2 regions of the Psychromonas sp. genome follow, and region 2 is predicted to be linked to the other one. Evidence: predicted binding sites of a transcription regulator. Region 2 holds the regulator's gene; the other holds the start of a gene.

Region 1 (3,374 bases), on a different contig from region 2:
TGAATTGGATGATGGCGCACTGTAAGTGCCTTATAATTGAAAGAAATATCTCAGCTTAACAATCAATAGTAGTTAGTTAATAATGTTATTGAACAGTTAGATAACTTTCGGTTTTGATAGTGCTAATAGCTCCCCTCTGCATCGACAGAAAATACTGTTCGATAAAAGCAAATAAAAGTAGGAACAGAAATGCTGGATTTAGACGAGATGATCACTAAGCAAACAATTTTGCTCGTTGATGATAACCCTGAAAATATTCATATTTTAAATGGAATATTATCCCCCTATTATAAAGTCAAGATCGCTATTAATGCTTCTACTGCCTTTAAAATTGCTAGCGGGCAAGATAAACCGGATCTCATCTTGTTAGGTATAATTCTACCGGATATCGACGGTTATGCCGTTTGTAAACAACTAAAGGTAATGCCTGAAGCCGCTGAAATCCCTATTATTTTTGTTAGTGAAAATAGAGATGTCGAAGATGAAAAAAAAGGTTTTTCGTTAGGTGGTGTTGATTACATAACAAAACCAGTTAGTCCGCCGCTTGTTTTAGCAAGAGTAAGTGCGCATTTGAAATTATCAAACCAAAAATTGCATCTGATGAGTTTGGTACAGGAAAGAACAAAAGAGCTAGAAAAAACGCGCATGGAAATCCTACAAAGCTTAGGGCGGGCTGCTGAATTTAAAGATAATGAAACAGGCCTGCATGTTATTCGTCTTAGCTGGTATTCACGCTTTTTAGCAAAACGAGTTACGGGAAATAACAGTTGGTCTGAACTGCTTTATAATGCCGCACCGATGCACGATATAGGTAAAATCGGCATTCCTGACGGGGTGTTATTGAAAGCAGGTAAGCTTAATCAAGATGAATGGACGATCATGCAGAGGCATGTAGAGTACGGTGTTGAGATTTTAGGCAAGCATGAGTCCGATTTATTAGGCATGGCCGTTGAAGTGGCGCAATATCACCATGAGAAATGGGATGGCACGGGTTATCCTGCCGGGGTAAGTGGAGAAAATATTCCATTGAGTGCACGTATCGTTGCTATTGCCGATGTGTTTGATGCACTGACTAGTGAGCGCCCTTATAAAAAAGCGTGGTCAGTTGAAAAAGCAATGATTCTAATTGAAAGCGAATCAGGCAAACACTTTGATCCTGAGTTGGTTCCACACTTTAAAGCTTGCTTACCTAAAGTGTTGGAGATAAAAGCACTGTATGCGGATCCGCTGGAAACAGAAGAGATAAATGATGAGCGGCAGTAGTCGAGGTTGCTCGTTTTACTTGGTTATTAAGTGGTGTTAATCATTCAATTTTTCGACTTTTATTAAGCTATATTAGTGTAGCGCAGAATTAACCCGTTAATTTTATTTGTAAGCGACTGTCAATATAATTACATATAAATAACTATTCATAATTATTGCATAAATAATCAAAGGTAATTAGAATGGTCTTCTCTATCGAGAATATCTCTTTTTATAGTACGTTTTCTATTTTTTATACAGTAAATGAAACAGGAACTTCTTATGTTAAAAGCCATTGTTGTGGGTGCAAGTGGTTATACCGGCGCTGAGTTAGCACATTTTTTAACTCGTCATGAATATATTGAATTAGCGGGTTTATATGTTTCTGAAGGCAGTTTGGATAAAGGTAAAAAACTATCTGAACTTTACGGTAACTTATTAGGTGTGGTTGATCTGCCGCTGCAGCCGCTAGCTAACAGTGGTATTGAAAGCGCTTGTGAAGGCATAGATATCGTTATTCTGGCTACAGCACATGAAGTAAGCCATAACTTGGCAGCACTTTTCCTTGCCCAAAATACAGTGGTATTCGATCTGTCTGGTGCATTCCGTGTTCAATCGGCGGGCTTCTATGATAAGTTTTATGGTTTCACACACCAGTATCCTGAGTTGTTAGAAAAAGCGGTTTATGGTTTAGCGGAATGGAATTTTGAAGCCGTTAAGAAAACTGATTTGATTGCAGTTCCCGGTTGTTACACAACAGCATCATTAACGGCATTAAAACCGTTAGCAGAAGCGGGATTAATTAAAGAAAATACAAAGCCGACTATTAATGCCACTAGTGGTGTAAGTGGTGCCGGGCGTAAGGCGAGTGTAGTGAGTAGCTTCTGTGAAGTCAGCTTACAACCTTACGCTGTGTTTAATCATAGGCATAAACCAGAGATTGATCAGCACTTAGGGATGCCGGTGGTATTTACTCCGCATTTAGGCAGTTTCAAACGCGGCATTTTAGCCAGCATTAATGTGCAGTTAAAAACAGGCGTAACAAGCGAACAGGTCAAGCAGGCTTATCAAGATGCCTATGCAGATAAGCCAATCGTACGTTTAATGGGAGAGGGAAGCTATCCTGCATTGAAAAATGTGGTCGGCACACCTTATTGTGATTTAGGTTGGGCGGTTGATGGTGAAGATCTGGTGGCGTTTAGCGCAATTGATAACCTATTAAAAGGTGCGTCATCGCAAGCAATGCAATGCATTAATTTACGTTTTGGTTTTGCTATCACAACCTCTCTTTTATAAGCAGGATTATTAGAAAATGACTCAACTCTTATCCAAACAACCACTGCTGATTAAATTAGGTGGCGCGGTACTTGAAAATGAACAAGCATTAGCTAATCTGTTTTCAGCCTTAACTGCTTATTTAGAAAAACAGCAACGCCCATTGTTATTAGTACATGGTGGCGGGGTGATTGTTGAAAATGTTTTAAATAAAATGAACATTGTTAGTGAGAAAAAAGACGGGTTACGCATCACACCTTTTGAGCAGATTCCTTATGTTGCAGGCGCATTAGCAGGTACATCAAATAAACTGCTAATGGCTAAAGCGTTACAAGCGGGTCTTTCTGCGGTGGGGTTGTCTCTTGCTGATGGTTTTAGCTGTAAAGTAACACAGCTTGATCCGGAACTTGGTGCCGTAGGTGTGTGCAGTGCCAATAACCCCTCGTTATTAAACGGGTTATTAGCAGCAGGGCATTTGCCGGTTATCTCATCAATTGGTATTGGTGAAGATGCGCGTTTATATAATGTTAACGCGGATCAAGCTGCTATCGCGATTTGTGAGCTGGTGGATGCAGAGTTAGTTTTCTTATCAGATGTTGATGGCGTGTGGGATGCTCACAAGCAAGTTATTCCAGAGCTAAATACACAATTAGCTGATACACTGATTGCTGAAAATATCATCCAAGATGGCATGGCGGTAAAAGTGAAAGCAGCGTTACACGCAGCAGATACTTTAGGTCATGTAATGTTAGCAAGCTGGAAAAATCCTGAAAATTTAGTGTCATTGCTTGCTGGGCAAGCAGTGGGAACAAAAGTAGTTAAGTAGAGAGTAAAGCAATGGAAAATTTACTAACAGG
Region 2 (3,374 bases):
GCAAGGTTTAACGATGGATAGTTGGATTGAAACAATTCCTTATAAAGAAACGCGACGTTATGTCAAAAATGTTTTGGCGTATAACGTTATTTACCAGCATATTTTAGATAAGCCACTTGAGTTTCTTACCTCTAAAGAGCTTAATGCGCGTTTTTAATCAGTAGACTTTTCAAGTAAGCCTTGAGTGAAAAGTTAAGTTTTACCAACATTGGTCATTATTGGTGCTGCCATCGCTACTATGGTTGCTGTTTTGATCGATAAACAGTGTTTGACATGCAGTTTCATCGTTCGCTTGTGTTGTGCCACTTTTAGCGACCGCTTTCATCGAATAGGTTGTTGCTGCAGCTGAAACGACTGAAAATGTATAATAATCATGGCTTGCCGGCAGTCCGAGATCGGCTTCCACATCTGAGTAAGCGGGATTTAAGATATGCAGACTTGATTGTTTTAACTGCGCCTTTATTAATTCCGCTTTGGCATCACCACGACGCGCTTTAATCATATGTGACTGGTAGGATGGATAAGCGATACTGCCCAGTATGGCAATAATTGCGATAACAATTAATAGTTCAATTAACGTAAAACCCTGCGCTTTTCTCATAAACTGACCTCATATTCCTTTCGCTAAATTATTTAATTAACTGAGAGTACTTTGAATAGTGTAGATCTTTAATAACAAAGCAGCATAGTTTGTTAATCGTTAATTTATTTTTTAGACTAAACTTGAGCGTATAGATAGTGCCGATAAAAGTAAGGAGTGGTTATGAAACGTCAGTCTATATCCTTAAAAGGCTTTACTTTGATGGAGTTACTTGTGGCTGTTTCTGTTGTTTCCATTTTGCTGGCGATAGGTATTCCTTCATATAAAATGTTATTTGATCGTGATCGCTTGAAAGGGGCTGCCACTTCACTTTATTTTATGCTTAATTTATCTAAGACTGAATCGATCAAACGCAATAGCGATATATTTCTAAATATTACTGCGGGGCAGAATTGGTGTGTGGGTTCAAATGAGGGAGATGCAGTATGTGATTGCAATACCAAGGGGAGTTGTGATGCTTCGGTTAGTCACAATGAATATAAAAATCTAACACTGGTATCGAATTACAGCACCCCTTATTATGACCGTGTTCGCGGCGCATTTAATGAACCTAATAACTTATTTAAATTACAGTCAGAAGGTGGCGGAGAAGTGCAGCTGAATGTGAACGTTCTTGGTTTCGTGCGTATGTGTGGTGTTGATGGCGTGTTAGGATTAAGCGCCTGTTGATTATTCAAATAACTGTTTTATTACATTCAATGTATTATTGATTTTTTTACTATTGGTAGGGGTAATAAAGATTGTATCATCACCAGCAATTGTACCTAAAATACCTTCTGCTTTACCTATTGAATCTAACAAACGGGCTATCAATTGTGCCGCGCCTGGACTGGTGCGAATAACAATCAGGCTATCATTGTGATCAATATCTAGGACGAGATTTTTTAATGGACTTGTCGTGGTTGGGATGCCAAGCTCTGCAGGCAGACAGTAAACCATCTCTCTTTTGGCATTTCTGGTACGCACTGCTCCCGACTTGCTTAACATTCGAGAAACTTTTGACTGGTTAATATTATGAAAACCAGCTTGTTGTAATGCTTCTACTATTTCACCCTGAGAGCTTAAGCGCTCTTTTTTTAATAAAGCTTTAAAGAAGTCCATTAGTTCAGTTGATTGTTTCATATATAATTCACTCTATTGAATCTCATTTTATTGGGGGGGCAATCATAGTTAATACTGGCTAATTATCAACAAATTAATCGTCAAAATAAGTGCATAATTATGCGTTTTATGAATTATATATTGAAATTAGATAGTCATTAAATTTTAGGGTTGTTATAGTAGCGATTATTCACCCCAGATAACTAAAACTTAGATGCAACAAAATCCTCTGTTGTTGATGAGTTGGATATTATAAATTATGTTTTTTCCCCGCTTCTTTTTATTTTCTCTGTTATTATTTTCTTCATTCTCTTCATTCTCTTCATTGGCTGCCTCTCCCGTATCGGAAGAAAATATAAAGGTTAGTTTTGCTACAGAAGCAAATTATTACCCTTTCGAATATTTCAATGATAAAAAGCAGATCCAAGGATTTGATATTGATATTGCTAATGCTATTTGTAATGTCGCAAATTTGACTTGCAGCTTTCATTATCAAAGTTTTGACAGCCTGCTATCTTCCTTACAATTTGGCCGTTTCGATGCTGTGATCTCCTCTCTTGATATCACCAATGAACGCTTAAAAAAAGTAGATTTTTCCAATAGTTATTATAGAGAACCCCCTGTATTTGTGAGTAAGAACTCCTCAGAAAAAAAATTTTCTATTGCTGAAAAGTTTATTGGAGTGAAAGCACATTCATCGAATCAGGATTATTTAATTAAATATGCAAAAGAAAATAGCTTTATCATCTCTTATTTCTCTTCTTCTAAAGCATTTAGTGATTTAAAGGATGGTAAAATTGATACTGTTTTTGCAGATCAAGCTGTCGTTGTTGATTTTTTGCAAAAAGAAAAGAATCAAAAATATTTTTCTATTCAACGCACTGAAAAAATATTTTTACAGGAGTTCTCTAAAGGTTACGGTATTGCCGTTAAAAAAGGGAATCGTGAATTGCAAGAGCGCTTGAATCTAGGTATTAAGATTATTTTTGAAAATGGCACTTATCAAGAAATATATAATCGTTATTTTGAGTGATATATTTCCCCAAAAGTAAGCGTTACCTCTCTTAAATATTAGTAAGCTTATGATTTAACTTTACATCGCTCACAATCATTTAACATTTTCAACATGACTCGTTATTTTTCACTAGAATATATTCAACTTATTATATTAATAACTACGTTGTGGAGATTTTTATGAAAATTGCTGTTCTTGGTGCTGCTGGTGGTATAGGTCAAGCTCTTGCGTTACTGCTAAAACTAGATTTACCTGAAAATTCATCTTTATCACTTTATGATATTGCACCAGTTACACCTGGTGTCGCTAAAGATTTGAGTCATATCCCAACAAGTGTACATGTCGATGGCTATGCAGGTGAAGATCCAACTCCTGCTCTTGAAGGTGCAGATGTAGTCTTGATCTCTGCAGGTGTGGCACGTAAACCCGGTATGGATCGCTCTGATCTGTTTAATATCAATGCCGGTATTATCAAAAACTTAGTCGGTAAAGTTGCTGAAGTTGCACCTGAAGCATGTATCGGTATTATTACCAATCCGGTTAATACAACGGTCGCGATTGCATCAGAAGTACTTAAAAAGGCCGGTGTGTACAATAAAAACAAGCTTTTTGGTATTACCACGTTAGATGTTATTCGTGCAGAGGATTTTGTCGCGG

The links. The regulator ArgR, encoded in region 2, controls arginine synthesis, uptake and breakdown. The targets are predictions, from matches to a motif close to ANTGAATANNTATTCANT.
Region 1: a site for ArgR is predicted at 1,418-1,435, ahead of argC (N-acetyl-gamma-glutamyl-phosphate reductase). Genes of this name have one in related genera too.

Annotation. Positions count from the first base shown of each region.
Region 1 is NZ_CEZLMY010000038.1:4,878-8,251, reverse strand. It holds gene AC4GME_RS07465 (HD domain-containing phosphohydrolase) at 190-1,263, shown strand; gene argC (N-acetyl-gamma-glutamyl-phosphate reductase) at 1,525-2,538, shown strand; gene argB (acetylglutamate kinase) at 2,555-3,343, shown strand; gene AC4GME_RS07450 (ornithine carbamoyltransferase) at 3,355-3,374, shown strand, end outside.
Region 2 is NZ_CEZLMY010000039.1:11,095-14,468, forward strand. It holds partial or broken gene AC4GME_RS07585 (transglycosylase SLT domain-containing protein) at 1-157, shown strand, start outside; gene AC4GME_RS07590 (type IV pilin protein) at 200-601, opposite strand; gene AC4GME_RS07595 (pilus assembly FimT family protein) at 764-1,270, shown strand; gene argR (transcriptional regulator ArgR) at 1,271-1,723, opposite strand; gene AC4GME_RS07605 (transporter substrate-binding domain-containing protein) at 1,962-2,735, shown strand; gene mdh (malate dehydrogenase) at 2,897-3,374, shown strand, end outside.